Regions from separate parts of the Mesorhizobium sp. RCAM 06353 genome, predicted to be linked through region 1. Evidence: riboswitches for the same ligand, from Rfam matches in the RefSeq annotation. Region 1 holds a riboswitch; the other holds the start of a gene.

Evidence for each region. A riboswitch is a leader RNA that binds a small molecule or an ion and turns the genes downstream of it on or off. The one in region 1 is predicted to bind thiamine pyrophosphate.
Region 2: it holds a riboswitch for thiamine pyrophosphate, as region 1 does, so the genes downstream of both, AC56QX_RS17870 (YkoF family thiamine/hydroxymethylpyrimidine-binding protein) here and thiB (thiamine ABC transporter substrate binding subunit) in region 1, are expected to answer to the same signal.

The regions. Positions count from the first base shown of each region.
Region 1 covers NZ_CM185031.1:1,827,033-1,842,049, forward strand. The annotation lists gene AC56QX_RS08535 (ABC-F family ATP-binding cassette domain-containing protein) at 1-1,547, opposite strand, end outside; gene AC56QX_RS08540 (thiamine diphosphokinase) at 1,549-2,208, opposite strand; TPP riboswitch at 2,297-2,411, shown strand; gene thiB (thiamine ABC transporter substrate binding subunit) at 2,455-3,453, shown strand; gene thiP (thiamine/thiamine pyrophosphate ABC transporter permease) at 3,462-5,087, shown strand; gene thiQ (thiamine ABC transporter ATP-binding protein) at 5,080-5,856, shown strand; gene AC56QX_RS08560 (M48 family metalloprotease) at 6,117-7,586, shown strand; gene AC56QX_RS08565 (RNA polymerase factor sigma-32) at 7,604-8,467, opposite strand; gene AC56QX_RS08570 (amino acid ABC transporter substrate-binding protein) at 8,792-9,565, shown strand; gene AC56QX_RS08575 (amino acid ABC transporter permease) at 9,688-10,368, shown strand; gene AC56QX_RS08580 (amino acid ABC transporter ATP-binding protein) at 10,365-11,138, shown strand; gene AC56QX_RS08585 (CarD family transcriptional regulator) at 11,219-11,800, opposite strand; partial or broken gene fdxA (ferredoxin FdxA) at 12,172-12,511, opposite strand; gene AC56QX_RS08595 (RNA-binding S4 domain-containing protein) at 12,762-13,148, opposite strand; gene AC56QX_RS08600 (helicase-related protein) at 13,165-15,017, opposite strand, start outside.
Region 2 covers NZ_CM185031.1:3,690,234-3,705,250, forward strand. The annotation lists gene AC56QX_RS17840 (flavin monoamine oxidase family protein) at 42-1,442, opposite strand; gene AC56QX_RS17845 (hypothetical protein) at 1,513-2,220, opposite strand; gene AC56QX_RS17850 (glycosyltransferase family 39 protein) at 2,419-3,966, shown strand; gene msrA (peptide-methionine (S)-S-oxide reductase MsrA) at 4,141-4,659, shown strand; gene AC56QX_RS17860 (formyltransferase family protein) at 4,977-6,047, shown strand; gene AC56QX_RS17865 (hypothetical protein) at 6,118-6,444, shown strand; TPP riboswitch at 6,618-6,731, shown strand; gene AC56QX_RS17870 (YkoF family thiamine/hydroxymethylpyrimidine-binding protein) at 6,722-7,330, shown strand; gene AC56QX_RS17875 (ABC transporter permease) at 7,364-8,185, shown strand; gene AC56QX_RS17880 (ABC transporter ATP-binding protein) at 8,182-8,949, shown strand; gene AC56QX_RS17885 (ABC transporter substrate-binding protein) at 8,942-9,958, shown strand; gene AC56QX_RS17890 (methyltransferase family protein) at 10,125-10,820, shown strand; gene AC56QX_RS17895 (hypothetical protein) at 11,378-12,004, shown strand; gene AC56QX_RS17900 (hypothetical protein) at 12,350-12,889, shown strand; gene AC56QX_RS17905 (DUF3309 family protein) at 13,076-13,240, shown strand; gene AC56QX_RS17910 (hypothetical protein) at 13,511-13,684, shown strand; gene AC56QX_RS17915 (pyridoxamine 5'-phosphate oxidase family protein) at 13,702-14,187, shown strand; gene AC56QX_RS17920 (sensor histidine kinase) at 14,194-15,017, opposite strand, start outside.

The sequences.
Region 1 (15,017 bases):
GGCGCCGGCGCATCGCCGGCCTCGGTCTTGGCGCGCGCCTTGCGGTCGTCGAGCCGGGTGCCGCCGCGCTGCGCCAGCATGTCGGAATAGCCGCCGGCATATTCGATCCAGCGCCCGTCGCCGTCCGGCGCGATCAGGCTGGTCACCGTGCGGTCGAGGAAGTCGCGGTCGTGGCTGACCAGGATGACGGTGCCGGCAAAACCGGCGACCAGTTCCTGCAGCAGTTCCAGCGTCTCCATATCGAGATCGTTGGTCGGCTCATCGAGCACCAGAAGGTTCGCCGGCCGCGCCAGCACGCGCGCCAGGATCAGCCGCGCCCGCTCGCCGCCGGACAGCTCGCGCACCGGGGTGCGCGCCTGTTCCGGCTTGAACAGGAAGTCCTTCATATAGGAGACGACATGGCGCTGTTCGCCATTGATGACGAGGTTTTCGCCGCGCCCGTCGGTCAGGTATTGTGCCAGTGTCTCCTGCGGGTCGACCGCCTCGCGCTTCTGGTCGAGCGTGGCGATCTCCAGATTGGTGCCGAGCCGCACCGAGCCAGCATCCGGCTTCATCTCGCCGGTCAGCATCTTCAAAAGCGTGGTCTTACCGGCGCCGTTCGGCCCGACGAGGCCGACGCGGTCGCCGCGCTGGATGCGGGTCGAGAAGCCCTTGACCACGGTGAGATCGCCAAAGCTCTTCTCGATGTTCTTCGCTTCGATCACCAGCTTGCCGGATTCGGCGGCGTCGCTCGCCACCATGGTGGCGTTGCCTTCGGCGCCGCGATGACCGCGAAAATTCTTGCGCATGGTCTGTAGCTCGCCGAGCCGGCGCATGTTGCGCTTGCGTCGCGCGGTCACGCCGTAGCGCAACCAGTGTTCCTCGCGCACGATCTGGCGGCCGAGCTTGTGCTGCTCGCGCTCTTCTTCTTCCAGCACCAGGTCGCGCCATTCCTCGAAATGGCCAAAACCCTTGTCCAGTCTGCGGGTCTGGCCACGGTCGAGCCATACGGTGGCGCGCGACACGCGCTCGAGGAAACGGCGGTCGTGCGAGATGACGATGAGCGCCGAGGAGGTGCGGATGAGTTCCTCTTCCAGCCATTCGATGACGGACAGATCGAGATGGTTAGTCGGCTCATCAAGCAGCAGGATGTCGGGCTCGGGCGCCATGACGCGGGCAAGTGCTGCGCGCCTCGCCTCGCCGCCAGACAGATCGGTCGGCCGCTCCTCGCCTGTGAGGCCGAGATGCTCCATCAGATAGCTGGCGCGGTAGGGATCATCGGCGGGACCAAGCCCGGCCTCGACATAGGCGCGTACGGTGGCAAAACCTTCCATGTCGGGCATCTGCGGCAGATAGCGGACGGTCGCCGAGGGCTGGCGGAAGACCTCGCCGTCCTGCGGTTCGATCAGGCCGGCGGCGATCTTGAGCAGCGTCGACTTGCCCGATCCATTGCGGCCGACCAGCGCGATCTTGTCGCCGGCCGAAGCCGTCAGGGCTGCGCCGTCGAGCAGCGGCGTGCCGCCGAAGGTCAGTTTTATCCCGTCGAGGTTGAGAAGGGGCGGGGCCATGTCAGCTTTCGGGCAAGGGATAGGGATGAGCGAGCAGCAGCGCGCGGCCGTGGCCGAGTGCGATTTCGAGGCGGCCCCCGGTCTTTTCGAGCTTGACCTCGTTGGAAATGGTCAGTGACGAGCCGAAGGCCACCTCGACCTGGTTGAGCGGCCATTTGGCGCCGGTGACGGTCAGGCCGGCAAGCTCGGAAAAGCCGAGGATCGAAAACAGCATGCCGTCGGCATAGTCGAAGCCGGCCTTTCCCAACAGCAATGGCACGCCTTCCTGGGCGCCACTGGTCAGCAGCACGTCCGTTCCAGCCTCGGCCAGCCGCAGGGCGAGCGCCAGATGCAGGAAGGCGTGGTCGGCGCGCTTGCCGCCAAAAGCACCCGCCAGCACCAGGCGAGTCGCGCCGCGCTCGAGGGCCGCAGCGATCGCCAGTTCGCCGTCGGTCTTGTCCTTTTCCGCCGGAAAGGTCTGGCGGGGAACGGCAGCGAGATCGTCCGGCAGATTGGCCGGCACGGAATCGAAATCGCCCACCCACAGTTCAGGCACAAGGCCGAGCAACCGGGCATGGCCGATGCCGGCGTCGGCGGCGATGACGCGCGAGCCTTCGACCTGGCGGTCGAGCCGGGGCGTGCGGATGAGATCGCCGCCAAGCAGGATGGTGAATGTGCTCATATCTGGTGGCCTGTACCAGCCCGGCAGCGGAAACGGAAGGCCGGCAAACTGCCACTTGCGCGGTTCCTCGGCCGGGCCTATGTGTCGAAACGCTCTAACGGGGTGCCGGCTGCGATCTTCGCGGACCGGCTGAGAGGCAATCTCGCCAACCCGCTGAACCTGATCCGGTTTGTACCGGCGGAGGGATTAGACGTTTCGGACAGTCCGACGCCTCAATTCCTTTCAATTCGAACGAAGGAGGCGCCGATGCGCACGCTTTTATACTCTCTTGTTTCTTCCATGGTCGTGGCGCTGTCCGGGCCGGCCTTGGCCAAGGACAAGCTCACCGTCTACACTTATGAGAGCTTCACCGCCGACTGGGGTCCAGGACCGGTGGTGAAGAAGGAATTCGAGGCCGAATGCGGCTGCGACGTCGAGTTCGTCTCGGTCGCCGATGGCGTCGCCCTGCTCAACCGCGTCAAGCTCGAAGGCGCGTCGACCAAGGCCGATATCGTGCTCGGCCTCGACACCAATCTGACCGCCGACGCCAAGGCTAGCGGGTTGTTTGCCGCGCATGGCGCGGTGAGCGATATCAACGTGCCGGGCGGCTGGAGCGACGACACTTTTGTTCCCTTCGACTACGGCTATTTCGCCGTCGTCTATGACACGCAGAAGCTGAAGACGCCGCCCAAGAGCCTGAAGGATCTGGTCGAAGGCAGTGCCGACGACAAGATCGTCATCCAGGATCCGCGCACCTCGACACCGGGCCTCGGCCTGCTTTTGTGGGTGAAGTCGGTCTATGGCGACAAGGCGCCGGAAGCCTGGGCCAAGCTCAAGACAAAGGTGCTCACCGTGACGCCGGGTTGGAGCGAGGCCTATGGCCTGTTCACCAAGGGCGAGGCGCCGATGGTGCTGTCCTACACCACGTCGCCGGCCTACCACATGGTCGCGGAGAATACCGAGCGCTACCAGGCGGCGTCCTTCGAAGAAGGCGAGTATCTGCAGATCGAAGTCGCGGGGATCACCACGACCGGAGCAAAGAACCCACTGGCGGAAAAGTTCATGGCCTTCATGACCGGACCGAAATTCCAGGATGCCATCCCTGAGACCAACTGGATGTTCCCGGCAGGCAAGACAGACAAGCCGCTCAACCCGGCCTTCGCCAAACTGGTCAAGCCGACCAAGACGCTGCTGTTCAGCCCTGAGGAGGTTGCGGCCAACCGCAAGGCCTGGGTCGATGAGTGGCTGGCGGTGATGAGCAAGTAGGCAACGCGATGGCGCCGGCGCATCCCACGGATCATCGTGTCGGCGCCGGCATCATCGCGCTTGCCGCCATCGCGCTGTTGATCGGCGGCGCGTTCGCCGGACTGCTTATCGAAGGCGCTCATGACCTCTCGGGCGCCTGGGCAGCTTTCGATCCCTATCTCCTGCGCGTCGTGCGCTTCACTCTCTGGCAGGCAATCCTTTCGACGCTGCTTTCTGTCGGCCCAGCCCTGTTCGTGGCGCGTGCCCTGTCGCGGCATCCGCGCTTTTTCGGCCGCGCTTTCATCCTGCAGCTTTTCGCCGTGCCCTTGGCGCTGCCGGCGATCGTCGCGGCGCTTGGTATCCTGGCGCTCTACGGCCGCGCCGGCTATTTCGCCGGCATTTTGAGCACGGTCGGCGGTCAGGGCTGGCCAGGCATTTACGGCCTGTCCGGCATTCTCGTCGCCCATGTCTTCTTCAACCTGCCGCTCAGCGTCCGGCTGTTCCTCGAGGCGCTGCAGACCATTCCCGCCGACCAATGGCGACTGGCGAGCCAGCTTGGCATGGGGGCGCGGCCGGCGTTCCGGCTGATCGAATGGCCGACGCTGCGCGCCGCCTTGCCCGGGGTCGCCGGGCTGGTCTTCATGCTCTGCATCACCTCCTTCACCATCGTTTTGACGCTTGGCGGTGGGCCGGCCGCAACGACGCTCGAGGTCGGCATCTATCAGGCGCTGCGCTTCGACTTCGATCCCGCGCGTGCGGTGACGCTGACATTGCTGCAGATCGCGCTGACCTTTGTCGCCGTGCTGGCGCTGACGCGGCTCGGCGCCAATGTCGTCGGCGACACCAACCTGCCGGTGGCGCCGCGCCGCTATCTCTCCGTCAACGGGACCGAAGCATCGCTGAACGCCGCGCTCATCGTGCTGGCGTTGCTGTTCGTTGTCGGACCGATGGCGGCGACCTTAGTGGCAGGCTTGGGTGCCGATCTCGGCCGGCTCGGCGGCGAAGCGGCCGTGCGGCAGGCGACGCTGACCAGCGCCGTGCTCGCCTTCCTGTCGGCGCTGCTTTCGGTGATGCTGTCACTGGCGCTGACCATGGCCCGCCGGGCGCTGGCGCTGGGCCGCCGCGCTGGCCCAAAGACACTGCTTGAACATGTCACCGATACCGGCGCAGGCTTTGTCCTGGTCGTGCCGCCGATCGTCATCGGCGCCGGCTGGTTCCTGTTGCTACGCCACGTCGGCGACGTCTTTGCCGTCGCCCCGGTCATGGTCGTGACCGTCAATGCGGTCATGGCCATGCCGTTCGCGCTGCGCGCCGTCCGCCCCGCCTATGACGCGGCGAGCGAGCGTCATGAACGGCTATGCGCGCAGCTGGGTATCTCCGGCTGGGCCAGGCTGCGGCTGGTCGACTGGCCATCTCTGCGCCGTCCGCTCGCCACCGCTTTCGCCTTCGCCATGGCGCTGTCGCTCGGCGATCTCGGCGTCATCGCGCTGTTCGGCAGTGATTCCGTGCAGACCTTGCCCTACCTTCTGCTTTCGCGCATGGGCAGTTACCGCACCGAGGACGCCGCCGGCCTGGCGCTGCTACTTGGCCTGGTCTGCTTCGCCTTGGTGCTGGCAGCGGACCGGCTGGGAAGGGAAAAGGTCCGCAATGTCTGACGGGGCGATGGGCAGGAAGGGCGTTCCGGTGCGGCTGGACAAGGTCTCGTTCAGCTATGGCGAGGCATCGTTCGCCTTCGATGTCGACTTCGCCGCAGCGGAAGTCACCGCCATCATGGGGCCGAGCGGTTCGGGGAAGTCGACGCTGCTCAACCTGGTCGCCGGCTTCGAGACACCACAATCCGGCCGCGTGCTGATCGGCGGGGCCGATGTCGGCGCCGCGCCGCCGGCCGCGCGGCCCGTGTCGATGGTGTTCCAGGAAAACAACCTTTTCGCCCATCTTTCCGTCGAGCAGAATGTCGGCCTCGGCCGCTCGCCATCGCTGCGGCTGGCCGAGACCGATCGTATCGCCATCGCCGAGGCGCTGGCGCGCACCGGCCTTGCCGGCAAGGAGAAACGCCTGCCGCGCGAACTGTCCGGCGGCGAGCGCCAGCGCGTTGCCCTGGCGCGCGTGCTGGTGCGCGATCGCCCGGTGCTTCTGCTCGACGAGCCCTTTGCTTCGCTAGGTCCCGCCTTGCGCGACGACATGCTCGACCTGGTTGCCGGTCTCCATGCCGAGCGCGGCATGACGGTGTTGTTCGTCACGCATCAACCGGAGGATGCCCGCCGCATCGGCCAGAATGTGGTGTTCCTGGACAATGGCGCCGTCGCTGCCACCGGCACGGCGGACGATTTTTTTGCCGGGGCTGGTCCCGAGGCGTTCCGGCGCTATGTTGGCACAAACTTCCAGACGGCTGGATCACGAGATATTGCCCGGAAGCGGACATAATTTACGCCCAAACCGGTTCGAGGCGATATGGCGCTTGCTTGCCATGACTGGAGTAGTGTGGCTAGGTCCGCTCGATACCGGTCCGGCACACGCCGTGATTTGCCTACAGCATCCGCCGTCCGCCCTGAGGGACGTGCGACGGATGCTGTAGCAGTTTGAAGTAGCGCGTGACACTCTTCGAAGATCGCCCCCGATCGTCGTCGTCATGCGCCGGGACCCGAAAGGAAGCCGTTCTGGCGATCGGCGTTGACAGGCTAAGAATGAATCCGCTGGCGCGCTTTCTGGCGCTGGCCGGCTTTGCCGTGGCCTTGGCAAGCTGCCAGATGTTCACGCCTCCGGACGTGCAGGAATCCGGCTTCCAGCCTTCCGACAAGCCGATCACGGTCGACAATGTCGGCGCCAACAACAAGCTTGCGGAGCTGGCAAAGGCGCAGCATCCGCGCATCCTGGCCACCTATGGCGGCGAATATTCCGATCCCAAGCTCGAGCGCATGGTCGCCAAAGTCGTCGGCAATTTGACGGTGGTGTCGGCCAACCCGACCCAGACCTATCGCATCACCATTCTCAATTCGCCCAACGTCAACGCCTTCGCGCTGCCGGGCGGCTATCTCTACATCACGCGCGGCCTGCTGGCGCTGGCCAATGATTCGTCCGAGCTCGCCGCCGTCATCGCGCATGAGATGGGCCACGTCACCGCCAACCACGGTTTGCAGCGTCAGCAGCTGGAGGCCGAGGAAGGCCTGGCGACCAAGGTGGTCTCCGACGTGTTGGGCGACAGCCCGACCGCCAAGGCGGCGCTGATCCGAGGCAAGCTCAGGCTGGCGCAGTTCTCGCGCAACCAGGAGCTGGAGGCAGACGCCATCGGCATCAAGTCGATCGGCGAAGCCGGCTACGACCCATACGCTGCCGGACGCTTCCTGCAGTCGATGTCGGCCTACACCGATTTCCGTTCGATCAGCGGCGCCACCGACGCCAGCCTCGACTTCCTGGCGACGCATCCCAACACGCCGCAGCGCATCGATCTGGCGCAGCGCCATGCCCGCCAGTTCGGCGCGCCCGGCGTCGGCACGCGCGACCGCGATTCTTTCCTCGCCGGCATTGACGGCCTGCTCTACGGCGACACGCCGGAAGAAGGCTATGTGCGCGGCGAGACCTTCCTGCATCCGGGCCTCGGCGTGTCGTTCACGGTGCCGGACGGTTTCATCATCGACAATTCGGCGGCAGCAGTGACGGCGACCGGGCCGGGCGACATTGCGATCCGCTTCGACGGCGTTTCGATCGACAAGAACCGCGCCTTGACCGACTATATCAGAAGCGGTTGGGTGGCTGGTCTCGACGACAGCACCGTCAAGCAGGAAACGATCAACGGCAACGAGGCCGCGACCGCGCATGCCGGTGCCGAAGGCTGGCAGTTCGACATCGCGGTGATCCGTGCCGGCGGCCAGGTCTACCGGCTGCTGACCGCGGCCCCTTCGGCCAGCACGTCGCTGGAGACGGTGGCGCGCTCGGTAAGCGGATCATTCCGTATTCTGAGCCCCGCCGAAAAGGCGGCCTTGAAGCCGCTGCATATCCGCGTGCTTACCGTGCAGCCGGGCCAGACCATGGGCACGCTCGCCGCGCAGATGGTCGGCGTCGACCGCAAGCTCGACCTGTTCCGGGTGCTCAATGCGCTGTCACCGGGTGCTGCGGTTTCGGCCGGCGACAAGGTCAAGATCGTTACGGATAAATAGCGTCCGTCGCGGCCGAATCAGGCGGCTGTCGCCAGGAATTCCGGGTTCTGTTTCACCAGCGCGACCTTCAGCTTTTCCATGGCGCGGGCCTCGATCTGGCGGACGCGTTCCTTGGAAATGCCGAGCGTCTCGCCGAGCGCTTCAAGCGTTGCGCCCTCATCGTTCAGCCGGCGTTCCTCGATGATCCTGAGTTCCCGCGCGTTGAGCGCGTGAAGGGCCTCTTTCAGCCACAGCGAGCGACGTGCGACATCGATCTTGTCGCCGACAATCTCGTCGGGAAGGGGATCGTCCGAGACCAGGAAGTCCATCCGCTCGGTGGCGCCGGCATCGTCGCCAAGCGGCATGTTGAGTGAGGAGTCAGGCGCCGACAGCCGTGAATCCATCATCGCCACGTCAGCCTCGGAGACGCCAAGCGCGACCGACACCTCGCGGTAGAGGGTTGTGTTGGAAAGCGGCTCCGCGCCGTTCGCCAGCCGGGCACGCAACCGTCGCAGATTGAAGAACAGGGCTTTCTGCGCCGAACTGGTGCCACCGCGCACGATCGACCAGTTGCGCAGGATGTAATCCTGCATCGAGGCGCGGATCCACCAGGTTGCATAGGTCGAAAACCGCACTTCGCGCTCGGGCTCGAAGCGGGCGGCGGCCTCGAGCAGGCCGACATGGCCTTCCTGGATCAGGTCGCCGAGCGGCAGGCCGTAGTGGCGGAATTTGGAGGCCATGGAAATGACCAGCCGCATATGGGCGACGGTGATGCAGTGCAGCGCGTTCTGGTCGTTGTCTTCCTTCCAGAGCAAGGCCAGCCGATGTTCCTCGTCCCGTTCGAGGTAGGGCGCCTTCATCGCCGCGCGGACCATGATCCGTCCTGCCGTGTCTTCCATCATGAGGCGCTCCCTGGCTCAGGCGATATGACTGACGTTACGAACTTGGCAGGGCACCGGTTGAAATCGCGGCGTCGCGCCCTAGAACAGCCAAAACTGCCATGCGCGAGAAAGGTTCCGCTGGCGCGCGGCGGCGAGCGGTGCTGGCCGGGCGATTTTGAAATCGTTCCCCGGGGCTTCAGACGCTGCGAGAAATCCCTTTCAGAGAATTTGGTTTCAGAAACTCTTTGTTTTTGAAATCTGGTTCCTTATTCTTTCGGCCCGCATCTGTCATTTTCCAGCCCTCACAACAGGCCTGACATAGGCTAAGGACGGGATCACAAAAAAATGAAATGGCTCAAATCGCTTATCGTCGCCGGAACGCTGCAGGCCCTGGCGGTCACATCGGGCCACGCCGGCGCGAATCTCGATCAGATCAAGCAGGCAGGCACCCTCAAGGTGGGCACCGAGGGCACCTACGCGCCCTTCACCTTTCATGACGCTTCCGGCACGCTGGTCGGCTTCGATGTCGAGATCGCCAAGGCAATCGGCGACAAGCTCGGCGTCAAGGTCGAGTTCCTCGAAGGCAAGTGGGACGGGCTGATCGCCGGTCTCGATGTCAGCCGTTATGACGCCGTCATCAACGAAGTCGGCATCACCGATGCCCGCAAGGCCAAGTATGATTTCTCCGATCCCTACATCGCCTCAAAGGCTGTGCTGATCGTGCGCGGCGACAACACCGACATCAAGACCTTCGCCGATCTCAAGGGCAAGAAGTCGGCGCAGTCGTTGACCTCGAACTTTGGTAAGCTGGCTGAGACGAACGGCGCCGAACTGGTCGGCACCGATGGCTTCGACCAGTCGATCCAGCTGCTTTTGACCGGCCGCGCCGACGCTACGATCAATGACAGCCTATCGTTCCTCGACTTCAAGAAGCACAAGCCCGACGCCAATGTGAAGATCGCGGCGCAAGAGGAAAACGCCGACTATTCCGGCGTCATCGTGCGCAAGGGCGATCCGGAACTGGTTGCCGCCATCAACAAGGCGCTGGCCGACATCAAGGCCGACGGCACCTACAAGAAGATCGCCGACACCTATTTCGGCCAGGACGTTTCGAAGTAATTTTTCTTGAGGTGGGCCGGTTGCCGGCCCTACCGCGTATCCAGCGGCGAGCGTCTTTGACGGCTCGCCGCGTTTGTCGTGATATGGCGCCCGCATCCGACCATTCATTCTGGAGGCCTTTCGTGCCGCACTGGCTGCAACTGATGCTGGAGTCGCTGCCTTCGCTGCTCTGGGCCGCTCTGATCTTCACCGTCCCGTTGACGCTGCTGTCCTTTGTCCTCGGCTTGACGGTTGGCCTGGGGGCAGCACTCGGCCGGCTGTTCGGACCGAAGCCGCTGGTCGCGCTGGTGCGCTTCTATGTCTGGATCTTCCGCGGCACGCCGCTTTTGGTGCAGCTGTTCCTGATCTTCTATGGCCTGCCGTCGGTCGGCATCCTGCTCGACGCCTTCACGGCGGCATTGATCGGCTTCACGCTGAACATCGGTGCCTACACGTCGGAAATCATCCGCGCGGCGATCGGCTCGGTGCCGAAAGGCCAGTGGGAAGCCGCCTATTCGATCGGCATGACCTGGAGCCAGGCGATGCGGCGCACCATCCTGCCGCAAGCCGGCCGCGTCGCGGTGCCGCCGCTCTCCAACACCTTCATCTCGCTGGTCAAGGACACGTCGCTGGCCGCCGCCGTCACCGTGCCGGAGATGTTCCAGGCGGCGCAGCGCATCGTCGCCACCACCTATGAGCCGCTGATCCTCTATGTCGAGGCGGCGATCCTCTATCTGGCGCTGAGCTCGGTGCTGTCGGCCCTGCAGACGCGGCTGGAAACCCGGCTCAATCGCTATGGCGGCTTCCTGGAGGCACGCTCGTGATCGGCCTCAGCAACATCGAAAAGCGCTTCGGCGACAATCTCGTGCTGAAGGGTGTCACCGTTACCATCGCCGAAGGCAGTGTCACGGCCCTCGTCGGCCCCTCGGGCGGCGGCAAGAGTACGCTTCTGCGCTGCATCAACCTGCTGGAGATACCCACCTCAGGAACCGTGCGCATTGGCGACGAGACGCTCGAGTTCCGCCCAGGCGGCAAGGTCTCGGCCCGCGACATCCAGCGCCTGCGCCTGCAGACCGGCATGGTGTTCCAGAACTTCCAGCTGTTCCCGCATCGCACGGCGATCGAGAATGTCATGGAAGGGCTGGTGACGGTGCTGAAATGGTCGCCTGAGAAGGCGCGCGAGCGGGCGCTCGCCCTGCTGGAAAAGGTCGGCATGGCGCACAAGGCCGATGCCTGGCCGGCGACGCTGTCAGGCGGCCAGCAGCAGCGCGTCGCGATCGCCCGGGCGCTGGCGCCGTCGCCAAAAGTGCTGCTCTGCGACGAGCCGACTTCGGCGCTAGACCCGGAACTGGCACAAGAAGTGGTCGACGTGCTTGGCAAGCTCGCCAGCGAGGGCACGACCATGGTGATGGCGACGCATGATCTGCGCCTCGCCTCCAAGATCGCGCAGGAAGCGGTGTTCCTCGATGCCGGCGTCATCGTCGAGAAGGGGCCGTCCGCCGTGCTGTTCGGCAATCCGGAGCAGCAACGGACGAAACGCTTCATCGCGACGCTGAAGCAGGAGGCGGAGAAGGAGGGCGGCAGCCAGGCGTAGGCGCGGCCCTTGCTTCGCCTGTCCGAAAAACAAAAAACCCGGCGCGAGGCCGGGTTTTTCAAATCCAGAGGCGAAAGAGATCAGGCAGCTTCTTCCTGCTCGGCTTCCTCATTGTCGGCCTTGGCGCCGCGCTTAGGGCCCTTGTTGAGGTTGACCTCGATCAGGCGCACGGCTTCGGTTTCCGACATGCGGTTGACGGCCGCGATTTCGCGGGCCATGCGGTCGAGTGCCGCCTCATAGAGCTGGCGCTCGGAATAGGACTGCTCCGGCTGGTTGTCGGCGCGATAGAGGTCACGCACGACTTCCGAGATCGAGATCAGGTCGCCCGAATTGATCTTGGCATCATATTCCTGGGCGCGGCGCGACCACATGGTGCGCTTGACGCGGGCACGGCCCTGCACGACCTTCAGCGCGCGCTCGACATAATCCTCTTCCGACAGCTTGCGCATGCCGATGGAGGTCGCCTTGGCGACCGGAACCTTCAGGCGCATCTTGTCCTTCTGGAAGTCAATGACGAACAGTTCAAGCTTGTGGCCAGCCACTTCCTGCTCGTCGATCGACACGATCTGGCCAACGCCGTGCGCCGGGTAGACGATGTACTCGCCGGTCTTGAAACCATGACGCGCACCAGTGGACTTCTTCTGGGGGGTGATCGTTGCCATTACGCCCTGAACTCCTTGTTGTGGTACCGGCGTCCTGCCGGCCCGAACTCGTGCGACCGGGGAAACCGATCGTTAGCCGCACAACAGATGAACCCCACCGGAAAGGCCGGGACCGGCAAACCGCACGAACTGCGACCGCCTGGCCCAGATCGCTCTGGTCCGGAGTGGGATTTTCACCTTTCAGTGATTTGGGGCGTCTGCGCCATAAATCGACGTTGTGTCACCGGCATGTTTCGCTGATGTAACACAAAAAGTCGGAAGAATCAAGGTTTTGCTGCATTCGCGAAGGCCACAGGTCCGCGCCGCCTGTCAAGGCGGTTGATGCGGCAAGGCTCTTACCTAGCGTAATACCGGCTTTTGCCGCCTTGTTGTCAATCGCCTTCGCCGGGCTCGGCGGAGAAGTATTTCTCGAACTTGCCGGCCTCGCCGTCGAAGGTCTTAGCGTCTCGCCGGCGGCTCCTTCTTGGCGGTGATGTTGGGCCATTTGTCGGCATATTCGGTGTTGATCTGTAGCCATTTGTCGAGGCCGGGCTCGGTGTCGGGCTTGATCGCGTCGGCGGGGCATTCGGGCTCGCAGACGCCGCAGTCGATGCACTCGTCGGGATGGATGACGAGCATGTTCTCGCCTTCATAGAAACAGTCGACCGGACAGACCTCAATGCAGTCCATATATTTGCATTTGATGCAATTGTCGGTCACGACATAGGTCATCGATCGGCTCCGGGACGTCCCAGCTTAATGGGCCAGTTTTCTTGGGCTTTTTCCGTGAGGTAACGCCTTTGCCCGTCGCTTGCAAGGGTTGCCATGCCCGACGGCTTCGGCGTTTCCGGAATGGAATTCCAGGCAGCAAGCGCGCCAGGGGCGTGCGATGTCGCGTTGAGCGTCTTGTTTGCCGGGTTCGGTTCCGTCGGGCGTCCGCCGTTGGCCTGGAGATCGCGGCCCCTGTTCCGGTCGGCAAGCCTCAATCTTCGCCATGCAAGCGGTCGGTCTGGCGGCGCTCTCTTTTGGTCGGGCGGCCGCTGCCGGCCTCGCGCAGCGCCGGAATAGCATCGGGAAGCGCCTCGCCCTTGGGTGCGGGCGGCGGCGACATGTCCTCATAGAGGGTGCGGGCTTCTTCCGCCGGGCCGCGCCGGACACCGGCGGCGAGCACCTTCCAGACGAAGATGCGCCGGTCGAGCGTGATGGTCAGGACGTCGCCCGGCTTGACCAGATCGGAGGCCTGCGCTGCTTTGTCGCGATTGATGCGCACCCGTCCGGCGACGACCAGCTTCGCCGCCAGCGAGCGCGATTTCACCGCGCGCGAGAAGAACAGCCATTTGTCGATACGCTGGCGGCCTTCAGCAACCATCGAACCCGAGCCGAGCCTACTTCTTCAACTGGTCGCGCAAGGCGGCGAGCTTGGCGAAGGGCGAGTCCGGATCGAAGCGCACCGGACGTTCCTCGCGCGGCTTCGGCTGGAAGGCCTGCTTTGCGCCGCCCTGGTCGGGGCGACCGCCCTTGCCTTCGGGCCTGCCGCCCTTCCAGTCGGGACGGCCGTCACGGCGCTCGGGACGCTCGCCTTGCGGGCGACCATCGCGGCGCTGTTCGCCTTCGGCCTGCGGCTTGGGCTTGAATTTCGAGCGGTCGAAGCGCGGCTTGCCGGCGCCGTCGCGCCGCCCTTCATGGGCCGGGCGTTCGCCCGGCGTGGCCGCAGCAGGTGCACCGGCGGCATCGGCCGGCGCATTGTTTCGGCCGCGCGCTTGTCCGTTGCGCTGGCGGTTGTTTCGGCCTTCGTGATGGCGCGGGCGCTGTTCGAAACGGCCCTGGCGCCACAACAGGATCGGCTTGGGCGCTTCGGCTTCGGCAGGCGCGCCGGCGGCCGCCTCAGCCACCACGGCGGGTTCGCCCGAAACCGCTTCCGTCGCCGGCGCGGCTTCGAAAACTGGCTCCGCTGCTTCGGCCTCGACAGTTTCGGCTTCCGCTTCTGGCTCGGCAGCAGGTTCAGCAGCCGCTTCGGCGACAGCCTCTGTTGCGGGCTCTTCCGTGACTTCGGCAGGAGCTTCGGTTGGCTCTTCAGCGACAGCGACGGGCTGTGCTGCCGTTTCGGCGATGACCTCGGCCGGCGCTTCGAGGGAGGCCTCGGCGGCAACTGGTTCCGAACCCTCGACTGCTGTCTCCGCGGCCGCATCTGTTGCGGCAGCCTCCGCAGCTCTGGCCTGCTCGGCGCGCGCAGCCTCTTCCGCGGCGCGTTTCGCAGCCACGGCTTCGCGTGCGGCAGTGTCCTGCGCCTCGAGCCGCGCCTTGACTTCTGCCGGCGGCTTCGGCTCGGCGCGGTAGCCCAGGCCTTTCAGGATCTCTTCCATGTCGTCGGCTGTGGCGCCGAGGATCGACATCATCGGCGGCGTCACCATGAAGGACTGGCCATCATAGGCGCCGTCCGGACGCTGGCCGAGGCCGGGTTTCCAGTTGGTCGCCGGACGGATGAGATCCGCCAGCCGTTCCAATATGTCGATGCGCACGGCCCGGCGGCCGAGGTTGCGGTAGCCGGCAAGCTTGTAGAAGGCCTTGTCGAAGGTCGGATCGATGACCACGGACGTGCGGCCGGACGCCAGCGCGTGGACCACGTCGCCGAAACCAGGCTTGTCCTTGCCGTCATTCGTCAGCGCCCACAGCAAGGTCACCAGTCCGGCGGGCGCCGGCTTGATCAGCGCCGGCACGAAGACATGATAAGCGCCGAAGCGTACGCCAAGCCGGCGTAGCGCTGCACGACCCTCCTGATCGAGCGACTTCATCTCCTCGGCGATATCGCGGCGGTTGATGAGGCCGAAATTCTCGACCAGCTGGAAGGCGATGCCACGACCGATGCCGGAAATCTGGTCGGCGTTCTTCAGGTCGACCAGCGGCTTCAATAGACTTTCAATCTGGAAATTGACGAAACGTTCGGCGCGCGCGGCGACCTTGTCGCGCGCCGGGCCGGTCAACTGTTCGTCGGCCAGCAGAACCAGGCGCGGCTTCAGCGCGTCTTCGCCGGAAACCAGCGTCCCGATCGGTGCACCGATCCAGCGCAGTGTGCCGTCCGAGCCAAGTGCGAGGTCGCCATTGGCGCAGGCGCCAAAACGTTCGGCGCGCGCCTCGAATTCGGCGGCCAGCGCTTTTTGCGCGGCCGTGCGCACGGCCTTGGCGTCTTCGCCGCCGGCGGTCTGGTCGGCGGTGAAGCGGAACCCTTGCAACTCGCCGA
Region 2 (15,017 bases), 1.9 Mb from region 1:
TTCGCCGGGCGGGCTATTTTGCGTTTGTCGCTATGGCTTGCTCAGGGCGCGGTTCCCTCGAGAAAACCCGGCACCTGGAAATGGCGGCACAATATGCATTCCGTGGTCTCCAACGCGCCTTCGATCCATGCCTGCCTGGGCGACCATGCCTCACCGCAAATATGGACCGGCGCATCGGCGACCGGCTGCAGCGCCAGTGCGCCGGCTTCGCCGGGCTTGCTGCCGGCCGCCCAGAGATGGAAGCCGCCGCCGAATGGCGTGGCGGTCCAGTCGCGGATCATGGCCTTGAGCGGAAGCGGAGGCGCATGCCCCAGTTTCGGCCCATAGACAGCCTCGACCATGCGGTGGATTTCGGTCGTGGCGGGATGACCCGGTGCCAGCCATTCACCATCAGGAAGCGACATGTCGCGCCAGAAGGCGCTGCGTTCGCCATTGGCGAACATGGCAAGCGCGCCCATGCCATGGGGTTCGCGCCAGTCCTCGGCGCCGAAATGCCTGGTCATGCCGAGCGGCAGATCGGTCACGGCGATCGCCGTGCGCAATCCGATCCGTGTCCACCAACAGTCGGGATAGAGGATGGCCGAGGTCACCACCGGCCAGGCGTCGACGGCGGCAAGCAATGCGCGGACCGTGCCGAGCCGGTTGAAGCCATCGATTCCGCCGATGCCCGCCTTGGGAAGTGCCAGGATCACGCTTGCCGCGCGAACCGGTGGCCGGCCTGCTGCAAAGCCCAGTGTGACCGAACCGTCGGGGTCGCACGCCAGGCTGGCGAGGGCGCAACCGGTGATGATTTCCACGCCCAGGCCGCGCGCTGCCGCCGCCAGTGCATCGACCAGGCTGGACATGCCGGAGGGGACGTCGAACAGCTGGTGCGCGCCCTTGAACAGGCTGTGCTCGGCCCAGTCGAGCACAGCGTCGGCATTGGCACGCGCCGTCCAGAAACCGTAGCCCGAACGGTCCGACAAATAGGCGATCTCCTCGGCACTCAAAAGCTGCGAGAGCCGCGGCCCGAGCTCCGCGGCAAGCGCTGCCACGCCCGCCGACCTTTTGCGTGCCGTCCGCAGCAACTTGCCGGAGCCGCCGCGCTGCAGGCGGACGGCGACATCGTAGGCGAAGGGACGGCGCCAGCGCGCCTTGCGGACCTCGGCCAACGACCGGGTCCGGCCACGCAGATGCGCCAGCCCTGCATCGTCACCTTGTTCGGGAACAGTGTCGATATGCTGCTGCCGCAGCAGCCGGATGAGGAGATGATGGTCGTCGCGCACTGACTGCGCGCCGAGTTCGACCGTCAGGCCCGGCGCGGGGTGAAGCGTATGGATACGCCCTCCAAGCCGGCCGGACGCTTCGAACAGGCGAATGCGCCTGCCACCCACCATCGCGAGCCGCCAGGCGGCGTACAGTCCGGCAATGCCGCCGCCGACAATCGCAACATCCGTTTCCACCTGGCCCCCGCCAAAAGCCCAGCCATCCGGCCGGACCGAACTTTGCGTCAATCACCCGACTTGGCAAGACCTAAGCGAGGATGTTGACCGCACGGGCCGCGACCAGCGCGATCGTCAGCAGCGAGATCATTGCTTCGGCCATCATCAAAAGCTTGGCGCGCTGGGAGAGCGGCAGAGTGTCGGTCGGCGAAAACGCCGTCGCATTGGTAAAGGCGAGGAAGAAATAGTCGACGAAGCCCGGCAGCCAGTCGCGGATCTCGCGGTCGTTCAAGGTCATTTGCGGGAACAGGAAATCGGAATGGGCGCGGTTGACAAGGCCGCAGGTCGGCGGCCCGCCGCGGTCGGTGCTCCAGAACCACAAGGCAAACACGATGACATTGGTGACCCAGATGTTGAGCGCGTCGATCAGCAGCGTCTCGCCGCTGGAGCCGGCATGGCCCGCCAGCAAGGCGCGCACCAGAAACACCAGCGCTCCGCAGTTCATGACGCTGACGACGCCGGTCATCACCAGCGCCGTCCTGCGGATCATGATGCGAAACCGGCCGATCAGATACCAGTGCTCGTCCTCGATCGCCTTCTGGGTGGCAGCCTGTGTCCAGGCGGTGGCGACGGACAGAGGCACGAGCAAGGTGGCCTCCAGCGCCGGCGCCAGCCAGCGCGGGCCGAACGAAAGATCGTTGATGACCAGGAGCTGCAGACAGATGATGACGAGGACAGCCGCACGCGCCAGCCAGAAGTCGAGCGCGCGGTGGTGGATGACGGCATGCTGGTGACGCATCGAATATCCGGGATTTTCAGACAGGATCAGATGTACGGATTGTTTTGCCTGGGGAGGGCAATGGAGCGCTGAAACTCCTGCTCAATCTTGGTCTTGCTATGGCCTGCAAGTATACTTTTTCGTAAGCTTTGAGGTTGGGGCTGTTCGGCAAACCGGACGATGTGGTTTAAGCGCCGCATGGTCGGAATCGATGACTCCATGGATGGTTGGGCGCCGGCGGGGCTGACTGCCACGGGCCTCGACTCGTCATCGATATGGCCCGGTCTGCTTCGCCATCCCTGGCATTTGCTGGCGCTTTTATGCCTGGTGCAGATCCTGTGCTGGACGGTGGTGCCGGCACTGATCGATCCCGCGCCGCCCGGCGATGTCGTGGAAGGTTTCATGTGGGGCCGCGAATGGGTGCTGTTGACCTACAAGCACCCGCAGCTTCCCGGTTGGCTGCTCGAAACCAGCCATCTTCTGACCGGATCGTTCCGCTGGCCGCAATATCTGCTGGCCCAGCTGACGATCTCGGGAACCTTCGTCCTGGTCTACCTGCTGGCCCGCGACATGCTCGGCCAAAGCCGCGCGCTGGCTGCCGTGCTTTTGATGCCGTCGGTCTATTTCTTCGGCTGGCCGACCCCGCAATTCAATCATGACTATGCGCAGATGCCGTTCTGGGCAGCCATCTGTTGGTTGCTCTGGCGCGCCGGCCGCGGTGGCGGGCCGGGCTGGTGGCTGGCGCTCGGACTGGTGTCGGGCGTCGGGCTCTATGCCAAGTTCTCCACCGGCCTGCTGCTTGCCTTCGGCGCTCTCTGGCTATTGTCCGATGCACGCGCGCGCAGCCGGCTGGCGACGCCTTGGCCATGGCTTGGCCTTGCCGTTTTTCTCGCCATTGCCACGCCGCTGGCCATCGCGCTCTACCGCATCGATTTCCTGCCGCTGACCTATTTCGCCGGCCGCGACGAATGGGTGACCGAACACCGGGCGCGCCTTTATTACATCGGTGTCCAGCTTGCCGGGCTCTCCGGCTTTCTTCTGGTGCTGGCGGTATCAGGGCTGTTGCGACGCTCGCCCGCTCCTGAAGCGCCCGTCGAGCGCAGCATTCTGGCCTATCTCGTGTGGATGGGGCTCGGGCCGGCGACGCTGATCATGGTAGCCTCGCTGTTCACCGGTACCGGCGAAGCCTGGGGCGCGCCGATGTACAATCTTGTCGGCGTCGCGGCGCTCGCCTTCCTCGGCCACCGGCTCGGCGCCATCGAGATGCGAAGGCTGGCGGTCTGCGCGTTCCTCTGCATCGTCACCATGTCAGGCGCCTATGCGGCCATCCGCTGGACGGACTGCAATGTGCGTGGGCGCATGGATGCCGTCTGCTGGCCGGCGCAACCGATCTCGGACGAGGCCGAGGCTGTCTGGCACGCAGCAACGCCCGGCCGGCTCGACATTGTCGGCGGCAATACCCAGTTGGCCATGCTGGCGGGTCTCAATGCCTATGACAAGCCGTCGATCTTCACCGAGCTCGATATGCGGTTCGCGCCCTGGATCACCAGTCAGCGGTTGCGCGACCACGGCATGCTGATGGTTTGGCCTGGTCATGGCGTGCCGCCGCAACTGCGGGCATGGCTGGGCAACCTCCCGGTCAAGACTGTTCTTTTCAACTGGTCGCGCAAGGCGCCGCCCGTGCCAATCAGTTTTGCCGCCATTCCGCCCGGCATGCGGTATCTGCCGATTGATGCCGACAGCCGGACCCGGCATCCGCGCGGCTGAAGCGGTTCGATCCCCTGACCGGGTCGTGATATCGTTCGCGCATGGCCGCGTTCGTTCCACGCGACTGGACGAAGCAGATGACAATGCCCATTTATTGGGAAATCCAATTTTGTCTGCGCAATTCCGGACGGGAAACCGCTACACAGCCGGAATTGCCTTTTGAGGAGACGTGACATGGCGACTTCGACCGAACGCGCAGTGCTGGCCGGTGGCTGTTTCTGGGGCATGCAGGATCTGATACGGCGCTATCCCGGCGTCATCTCCACCCGTGTCGGCTACAGCGGTGGCGATGTACCCAACGCCACCTACCGCAACCACGGCACCCACGCCGAAGCCATCGAGATCAATTTCGATCCGGCGGTGATCAGCTATCGCACGCTGCTGGAGCGCTTTTTCCAGATCCATGATCCGACGACGCGCAACCGCCAGGGCAACGATGTCGGGATGAGCTACCGTTCGGCGATCTACTATACCAGCGACGAGCAAAAGCACGTTGCTGAAGACACCATCGCTGATGTCGATGCCTCCGGCTTGTGGCCCGCCAAGGTCGTCACCGAGGTCGCGCCAGTTGGTGCCTTCTGGGAGGCCGAGCCCGAGCACCAGGACTATCTGGAGAAATATCCCAACGGCTACACCTGCCATTTCGTCAGGCCGGGCTGGAAGCTGCCGGTGCGCGAGAAGGCCGTCTCGTAGGGTTTGCGGATCAATTTCGAGAAGCAAGGCTTCGTGTGACCGCGTGAATGCCAACTGTCAGCCGCCACCTGGCGATTGACAGTTGGTGGCGTTGCTGGCCAACTGCGCATGCTGATTTGCTGCAGGAGATACGCATGAAGAAAGTCTATGAGAAGCCCATTCTGGTGAAAGGCGGACGACTTTCCCATGTCACCGCCACGGTGCCGTCTTCACTTGTCAAGGCTCCCTGACCGACGGACTTACTTGGCAAACCGGTCAGGCCCGTCCGATGAGGCTGGCTTGCCGTTCGAATGCGCCCCGATGGGGATTGGCTTGATGTGCGCCTTGAACGGCTGGCGCTGTTGAGCCCGCAGACCGGCTCGAGCCGGCTTTCGGCCGTGTTTGTGCTCGACATCACCCACTACACCGGACCGCTGCTGGCAGGATGGCTTGAAGCAGGTCATGACATCCATGCGATCGTCGTGCCGGCGGTCCGCCAACGCCGAAAACATTTCAGCACCGGCAATTTTCGCCGAAGGCTGAGACGCAGATTGTTGCTCAAACGCTATATCGGCAACGCGCCGGCACGGCTGATCGAATTTGGCCGGCCCTATGATTGGGACACACTCGGCAGCCAATTGTCGGAGCTCAAAGCCGATGTGTTGATCTGCTTTGCGTTTCCGGCGCTTATCCCGGCGGAGTTGCTTGGTGTTTTCCCGAAAGGCGGGCTCAATCTTCATCCAGCGTTGCTGCCCAACTATCGGGGGCCGCACCCACTCCATCGCCTGGCCGTGGACGGCCAGCACGCCGTTCATGGTGGTGTGACGCTGCACAAGATGTCCGCCAGTTTCGATGATGGCGACATTCTCGGGCAGGTGTCGTTTTCGGAGGCAGACTGGGTATCGCTGCAGGCCTTGGCCGACAGCGTGGCGACTGCGATGCGCGCGCTGGTGAGCGAGGTCGCGCCCGCCTACTGCAAAGGCAGCCTGAAGGGGATGCGGCAGCCGGCCGGTGATTTCATCTGGGCGCGGCTGGAGCCGGCCCACACGATGATTTCGCCTGAGATGTCGATCGAGCATGTTGCCCTGATGTGGCATGTGCTGGGCACCATTCCAGGCATCTATCTCGATGTCGCCGGCCGCAAGGCCAGGCTCGCGTTCCAGGTCAGACGGCTAGGCCCGCCGACGGGAAAGGTGCCCGTCAGGCGGTGGGGGGTCGTGGAATTCGATCTTGCCGATGGCAGGGTCCAGCACCTCACCTATGGCCGGTTGCTCAAACGGCTCGTAAAAGTGCACGCCACATTCGCGCGCTCTCAAGTCAGAAAGTCGCGGACTGAGATAAGGCTGTTCGGTGAGACGGAAAGCGGGTCGGCAGGTGAAGTGCCTGGGATCGACCGCCTGGGACAGTGAGGCCAATGCAAACAAGAAGGCCGCGGAGCCTGCGCTCCGCGGCTTCGCTTTTACTGCGATCGGAAATTACTTGCCGCAGTTTTTGTCGTTCACGGTCGGCGCCGTCGCGTTGCCATTGGCATCGGTCTGCGCACCCTGCGGGTTTGTCGGGCAATTCCTGTCCGCGTTGGAATTCATGTCGCCCGGCGCGGTGGTGGTGCTGTTGGTTGCCGCTGGATCGACCGTATTGGGCGAAGCCGGTGTGCTCGGGTCAACGGTGATCGTCTTGCTGCTGCCGCCGGATCCATCCGTGCCGTTTGCACCGTTGCTCTGCGCCATCGCCGAGGTGGCAAGAGCGACGGTGAACGCCGAAGCTGCGAGGATTTTCATGAACATGGTTCTGTCTCCATTTCTGTGAACTCGTCGCGTTGCGACTGGTGGCACAACCTCCCGGCCTGGCGAAGGTTCCCCATAAAATTCACTGGGGCAGGACCCTCCAGCGTCCTCTCTGGGAACAGATCTGGTGCAATGCTTTTGGCGTGGTGCGCAGAAAAAGCGGCTTCCCCTTGGGTTCGAATGGTGCTTTAACGCGCCCATCCACAGGGGTGCTCCGTACAGTCGGGGCTGAGACGGGGGCGGCAAGCCCACAGACCCTAGAAGCTGATCTGGGTAATACCAGCGGAGCGAGGCGGGCGATGTTTTCAGGCGCACAGATTTCCCTATACCCCATGGCCGACGATTTCGTCGGCGTCATCCTCGGCGCGCTCGGCGCGCTTGATCCCTACCGGGACAGGCTCAGGATCGAGACCGACGACATCTCGACCTTGCTGGTCGGTCCGCCGGAGGTGCTGTTCCCGGCTTTGCGCGATCTGTTCGTGGCGGCGGCGCTGAGCGGCAAGCATTGCGTGCTGTCGGCGGCCATTTCGCGCGGCTGCCCCGGCGAGCCGGACGATCCGATCTGCCGCTCCGACGCGTTTGGCGGACCTGTCGGCCCGCTCGGCCCACGCAAGGACGCCGCCATCAGCGCCGTGCGCAATGCTGCTGCCACCGGCCAGCCGGCGGCGGCGCAGTTCTCGCTCTACGTGATGGGCACCGGCGACCACATGGACGAGATCTATGGCTGCATCGATTTCCTGAAACAGTCCGGCGTCTACGATCGCTCCAAGAACTTCTGCACCAAATTGCGCGGCGATACGGGCGCGATCTTTTCGGCGCTGAACGAAGCCTTCTGCCGCTTCGGCCCGGGCGCCGGCCACGTAACCCTCGACGTCACGGTTTCGGCCAACAGCCCGTCGGCTGTCTGAAACCAGGTGCGCTTCCGCGCGCCGTCAAAGGTTATGCCCGTGGTCCCATCATCAGTCGCGTCGCGCCCGCTCGCGGGTTCCCTTGCCAAGGCAATACCCGCCGTCATCTCGGTCGGGTTGCTCCTTGTTGCGTGGGAACTCTACGCCACCTATTCCGGCATCAAGCCGACAATTCTGCCAGCACCCTCACGCGTCTTGGAGCAGGCGGTGCTCAATCGTGACGCGCTGATCGACAATGCCATTCCCACCATCCGCGCCACGCTGATCGGCTTTGCCTGCTCGCTCGGTGCCGCCTTCCTGCTGTCGATGCTGGTCGACTTCTTCCAGCCGCTCCGGCGCGCGCTGTTTCCCGTCTTCATCGTGAGCCAGACCTTGCCGCTGGTGGCGATCGCGCCGCTGGTGGTGCTGTGGTTCGGCTTCGGACTCACCCCCAAGATCATGCTGGTGGCGCTGGTCACCTTCTTCCCGATGCTGGTGGCTCTGGTGCAGGGCTACGAGGCGACCGAGGCCGAGATCGGCCAGATGCTGCGCGCCATGGGGGCAGGGCGCTGGCGCGTCTTCGTGCTGGCCCGGCTGCCTTCGGCGCTGCCCTATTTCTTCGCGGGCTTGAGGATTTCCATCACCTATGCCGTGGTCGGCGCCATCTTCGCCGAATATGCCGGTGCGGCTAAAGGGTTGGGCATCTACATGCTCAACGCCAAGAACAATTTCCGCCCCGATCTGGTGCTGGCCGCCGTCGGTGTCAGTGCCGCACTCACCCTCGTCCTGTTCGGGCTGACAGTGCTCTTGCAGAGCCTCGTCATGCCTTGGGAGCGGGCCGACCCGCAGCCGGCAGGGAAGGGCCCGTGGCGATGAGCCGGCTCGAATTGCGGCATGTGCGCAAGGCGTTTGGCACGCTCGATGTGCTAGCCGACATTTCGCTCAGTGTCGGTGCCGGCGAATTCGTCTCGATCCTTGGGCCTTCGGGCGCCGGCAAGTCAACGCTGTTCCAGCTTCTGACAGGGGCGGAGCATGGCGACGGCGAGATGTTCTTCGACGGCACGCCACTCGACGACCATGGCAGGCATTTTGCATTCATGCCGCAGCGCGACGCACTGATGCCGTGGCGGCGCATCCTCGACAACGCGACGCTCGGGCTCGAAGTGCAAGGCGTCAGGCGCAAGGTGGCGCGGGCGCGCGTCGCGCCGCTGTTTGCCGAGTTCGGGCTTGCCGGCTTCGAGCGGCATTTTCCGGCACAGCTTTCGGGCGGCATGCGCCAGCGCGCGGCGCTTTTGCGCACGGTGGTGCAGGAGCGCGACATGCTTTTGCTCGACGAGCCGTTCGGCGCGCTCGACGCACTGACCCGCGCGGCCATGCAGCGCTGGCTCGAGCAGATGTGGCGGCACCACCGCTGGACGGCGCTGCTGATCACGCATGATGTGCGCGAGGCCGTGTTCCTGTCCGACCGCATCTATGTGCTGTCGGCGCGCCCGGCCCGTGTGGTGCGTGAAATCAGGGTGCCGTTGCCGCGTCCGCGCGATCCGACCGGCGCCGCCGCACAACAGGCCAGCGCACTCGAAGCCGAGATCCTCGACATTTTGCTCAACCCGCAACCATCCAAAGGACATGACCATGATTGACTTGACGCGCCGGCAGGCTTTGCTGCTCACTCTTGCCAGCAGTCTTCCGCTGATCGCCGGACCGAGCCGCTCCTTCGCGGCAACGCAAAAAGTCACCGTCGCGCTGGACTGGACGGTCAACACCAACCACATCGGGCTGTTCGTCGCCCGCGACAAGGGGTTTTATCGCGAGGCCGGCCTGGAGGTCGAGATCCTGCCCTACAGCGACACCGGCGCCGGCACGCTGGTCGCCAACCGTGTCGCCGATTTCGGCATCAACGGCACGATCAGCCTGTTCACCCAGAAGACCGCCGGTGCCGACTTGAAGGCCGTCTATGCGGTGGTGCAGTCCGAAACCGGCCGCGTGGTGTTCAATGCGGCACGCAGCGAGATCAAGAGCCCGAGGGACCTTGACGGCCTGACCTATGGCGGTTTCGGCAGCGCTTGGGAAAACGCGCTGATCTCGACCATCATCCGCCATGACGGCGGCAAGGGCAATTTCGAGACGGTGACGCTCGGCACCTCGGCCTATGAAGCGCTGGCCAATGGCTCGGTCGATTTCACGCTCGAGGTCTCGACCTGGGAGGGCGTCGAGGCCGAACTCAAAGGCATCAAGCAGCGCAGCTTCGTCTACGCCGACCATGGCGTGCCCGACGAGCACACGACGCTGATCTCGTCGAGCGAAGCCTATCTCCAGGCAAACTCGGCACTGGCGTCGGCCTTCGTCCAGGCAACGCGGCGCGGCTATCAGTTCACCGTCGATCATCCCGGGGAAGCCGCCACGCTGCTGATCGCCGCCAACAAGGATGCCCTGACCAGTCCGGGATTGGTCGAGGCGTCGCTGAAGGCGCTGATCGACGGCCACTATCTGCGCGCAGAAAACGGCGCCATCGGCACGATGGATCCGGCCAAGATGGACGCGATCGGCGATTATCTCTTCACGGCGGGCATTCTGCACGACGCCGATGGTAAAATTCTGACGCAACACCCTGATTTCGCGGCGTATTTCGCAAATCTATATCTGGAGTGAGGCTGGATGCGCATCGCTCGGCAGCGCGCGGCCCACCGGATTGGTATCCGGGGCGCATCCTCCCCGCATGTTTCGAGGGCGTTGCCCCATTTGATGCTGATCCGATCTTGCCGGTTAACTGCCCGGCAATGGTTGCGTGCAATGGTCGCCTCGAGGGATCATCGGGGTGCTTGCCTTGCTCACGTCAAAAAGCGAAGCGTTTTCGGATAACAACGGGGGCGGATACTTCTCCGCCGCGCGTAGGCGTGACCTGCTGGTCGACCTGCGCGAAGGCTTCTTTCGCCTCTGTGCCCTGGCCTGCGCGGGGCTGTTCGTCTATCGCGGCGTGTATCAGGTCGTGGAGGATCCGACCCGGATCAACGCCGCGCTGGTGGCGATTTCCGAGATTCTCACCTTCACCTGGCTGCTGTTGTCGCGCCGCCCGGTGACGCGTGACTGGAATCCGCTTACGGTCATCGTCTCCGTGACCGCCAGTTTCGGGGTCGCGTTGATCAGCCTCGAACCCGGCGTGGTGCTTGTTCCGGTCTACATCGCCGCGCCACTGCAGTTCCTCGCGCTGTCTTTTGTCATCTGGGGCAAGATATCGCTGGGCCGTTCCTTCGCCATCCTGCCTGGCAATCGCGGCGTGATGACGGGCGGCGCCTACCGGATTGTGCGGCACCCGATCTATGCCGGCTACCTTGCCGGCCATGTGCTCTATCTGCTGTCGGCCTTTTCCTTCCACAACCTCGCGGTCTATGCGGTTATCACCTATCTGCAGCTGTATCGTATCCTGCGCGAAGAAGCCTTGCTGGCAGCCGCGCCGGAGTATCGCGCTTACATGGAACGTGTGCACTACAGGCTGTTTTACCGGATATTCTGAAGGCAAGACTGTCGATGAAGAGGTTGGAGTGGCCGATCCCATCTGGCTTGGGGTTGGCTGACAGCGCTTTCTTGGGGCGGTTCGCCGTTTCACAGAAACGCTGACCGCTCCCTCTCTTGTTTCTGGCGCAGTTCCTGCGGAAAACCGGTCCCCACATTTCCTGGAACTGTTTTAGGCCTGTCGACTGCCTGGTTTTCCAATACCGCGCGCCGGATACTGCGGATTGCTTACGGGCTCGGCCATCGTGGTCGATGTCCAATCCTCACGCTATGCACCAAGCGCAGATGTTTACCGGCAATGACGGAAGCAGCGATTTCCCAGGAATCGGTTTTCCTTCTGTGCAGAAAAATATATCGATAATATGCCTCTTTGATGTAGAATTTTTTCTACACATGTATTAGAGTTTTATTACTTTTAAAGTTTCCTTATTTTACCAATAAATACCATCGCTTTCACATGTATGCGCTGATTTGAAACTGAAGCTCACCTGCCACGTAGCTGAATCTGCAGCCGGTTGTATGCCGGCTGACTTAGCGCAACGACAACAGGAGAGTGTTATGGCTTTTACCATCAAAACAGTCGCCAGTGTGTTGGCAGGTAGTGCAATGGTCCTCGTTCTTTCCATGCCGGCAAGCGCGGCTGGGCTCGGCGTCGGTGTCGGCGCCTCGGTGGGCGGCAGCGGCGGCGTCAATGCCGGCGTCGGCGCTTCGGTCGGCGGCAGCGGCGGCATCAACGCCGGCGTTGGTGCTTCGATCGGCGGCTCCAACGGCGTGAATGCCGGGGCGGGTGCGAATGTCGGCGGCTCGAACGGCGTGAGTGCCGGGCTCGGCGCTTCCGTCGGCGGCAGCAGTGGCATCAATGCCGGCGCTGGTGCCAATGTTGGTGGTTCTGGCGGCGTCACTGCAGGGCTCGGCGCCAATGTCGGCGGCACCGGCGGCATCGGCGTCGGTGTCGGCGTGGGCATCGGTGGTGGCACCAATCCCAGCAATCCGTCAAATCCGTCCAACCCCAGCAATCCCTCGAACCCCAGCAACCCGAGCAATCCCGGCCTGCCGGGTGTGGTGGCCCAGATGTCCAGCAGCCAGGTGGCGCGCATGAAGAAGCGCTGCGTCGACGTGCTCAGCAGTGAGGGCACCTATGATCGCGACCTGCGGCAGCTCTGCCTGCTGATCGCAAGGCGCTGAGGCTAAGAGTGCCGGGATCGGAAGTGCACAACCAGCCGTGAGGCTTTGACCGCACTCTCCTGGCCTCCGGCCGGTCGGAAAGCCCGCCATTTCGGCGGGCTTTCTGCTGTGGAGCGTGTTCGTAACGTCGACAATCAGGGGGGCGGTTCTCAGGCTTCCAGGCGAAGAACGTCTCGGCCGAGGCAATACCTTCCCAATGGGTTCAGTTGTCTAGAATTGGCTGGTACATGGGTAACTATACCTATGATTGTCCTTCGTATTTTAGCAACCAACGATAGAGGCTCGGGTTGGTGATACAGCCGGTTTTGAAGTCCGGTTCGTTCAAGACAACCCAAGGAGAGAGCCATGTTTGGTATCGCAAAAAGACTTTCCACAATCCTCGCGGGCAGCGCAGTGGTGGCCGCTCTATGCATGCCGGCCCACGCCGCTGGGATCGGCGTTGGCGCCGGCGCCTCGGTCGGCGGTAGTGGCGGTGTCAATGCCGGCGTCGGTGCTTCTGTCGGCGGCGGTGGTGGCATCAATGCTGGCGCCGGTGCATCGATCGGTGGCGGCACAGGCGTCAATGCGGGCGCAGGAGCCAGCGTCGGCGGCAACAACGGCGTCACTGCAGGACTCGGCGCTTCGGTAGGCGGCCAAAGTGGTGTTGGCGTCGGCGCGGGTGTCGGTATCGGTAGTGGCGTCGGTGCGGGTGTTGGCATTGGCGCTGGTCAAACAAACCCAAGCAATCCGTCCAATGCAAGCAGTCCCAGCCTGCCAGGTGTTGTCGCCGACATGTCGGACAGCCAGGTGGCGCGGATGAAGAAGCGCTGCGTCGATGTGCTGGCCAGCTCAGGCAGCTACGACCGCGACCTGCGGCAGCTGTGCCTGATGATCTCGCGCCGCTGAGGCGGTAAACGTCATGAGGCCCGCTGCCGCGAGGTGGCGGGCCTTTTTCCGGCGAATATTCTCCGTGCGCGCGCCTCGTCATGATCAGTCGGAACGGTAAGGCTGCTCGAACGTTCTGGTCTTCGAAACATCGCATCCGACGATGTTCAACTGGCGTGTCAGCGCCTACAGGAGCGGGAAAATACTATGAGCATCGGCACCATTCTCATCATCATTCTTGTCATCGCGCTGCTTGGCGGCTTTAGCGGCCTCGGCGGTGGCCCATTCTATGGCACCGGCTATTATGGCGGCGGCGGCCTTGGCCTTGTGCTGCTGATCATTATTGTCCTTGTCGTGCTAGGGCGGATCTAGAGGCGCGCGCAAGCCTTCGGACAATCGCAATCTCGTGACCGCGGCGCGGCCGACATGCACCGGATTGTGATGGATGCAAGCCGGCTTGTGATCCGAAATCCGGCTGGAATCTCGTATGTTGATTTCGGTCCACACCCCCCGTGGAAACAAGAGGAGAGGGTCCCACCCCTTCATCCTCCTCCAAGGCCCGCCCCGGCATGCCGGAGCGGGCTTTTGCGTTGAAGGGGAACCGGCTCGCGTCGAGACAGTTGAGTTGCGGAAGGCTGCCCAATGCCCGCAACACTCGGAACGACACTCTGCGACATTCGCGATGATCTTCACGTCCTGCGGCGGATGGTGGCGGCTCGTGGCCATATAGAGACCATCCAGGGCATAGATGCGCTGATCGGCATTGCGGAAGCAGAGGCTATCAAGGGGATACGCCGCATCGATCGGTCGGCCTGAACAGGAAGAAGGATTGTATGAACATCAAGGAGATGACGCGGCAGGACTGCGTCGCCCTTTTGAAGACGCAACGTCTTGGTCGCCTGGCCTGCGTACGTGACCAGAAACCCTATGTGGTGCCGGTCCATTTCGCGTTCGGCGAGAATTCCATTTTCAGTTTCTCGCTTCCCGGCAGAAAAGTCGACTGGATGCGAGCCGATCCCCATGTCTGCCTGCAGGTCGACGATGTCGGCGGTGGCAATGGGTGGAGGAGCGTCGTCGTGGAAGGCCTGTTCGAGGAATTGCCTAAAGCGCCTGATCCGGATGCCGGCATGACCGGCGTCGAAAGGATGACCGCTCCAGCCGATAGCGACCGCCGGCTTGCCTGGTCGCTTCTTGCTGCGCACGCCGATTGGTGGGAGCCGGGAGCCCTGAAGCCCGGCGAGACCCTCGCGCCCTCGGGCAGCCATCTCTTCTATCAGATCAGGATCGAGACGATGTCGGGAAGGCAGGCCTTGTGGTAGCGGTTCTTACGCCGCGCGCGGCACACGTGAGGTGAACGTCGCCCGGGTGACCGAGACGCTTGTGCCTTCGGTGTCGCTTACGACGTCCACCTTGGCATCGAGCTGTTTCACCAGTGCCTCGACGATGGCCGTTCCAAGGCCGGTGGCCGGCAGGTCGTTGGCGATCTTGCCGACGCCATTGTCCGAAACCGTCAGTTTCCAGTCGCTGCCGGCAGTCTCATAGCTCACCTGTATGCGGGCACCGTCCTTCTCTTTGGGGAAGGCATATTTGATGGCGTTGAGGACGAGTTCGGTGACGATCAGACCGAGGCTTACTGCCTTTTGCGAGTCCATCCTGCCGCCTTCGGCCGTTACTGTGACCGTGATCGGCTGACTTTCGCCAATCATTGACGAGGCGAGACTGCTGCACAGTTTCGGAAGGTAGGAGCCGACATCGATCTCGTCGATGCCTGCCGAGGTGTGAAGATGCCGTTGCACTTCGGCCACCGACAGAACGCGCTGGTGCGCGTCCTTGAGATGCTGGCGCGTCTCTTCCGAGGTGACGGAGCGTGCCTTCAGCAACAGGATGCTGGCGATGATCTGAAGGCTGTTGGCAACCCGGTGCTCCATTTCGCGCAGCAGCACGTCCTTCTGCTGAAGCAGATCCTCGGTGCGGCGCAGCAGCTCTTCCTTTTCCCGCTCGATGATACGACGGGCGGTAATGTCATTAAAGGCGAGAAGGATGGTGATCGCCGAGCTATGATCGTAAAGCACCTTGCGCGCGTTGAGCAGCATGGTGCGGCGGCCGATCCGCGGGAAATCGTGCTCGACCTCGAAACCGTCCATGGCGG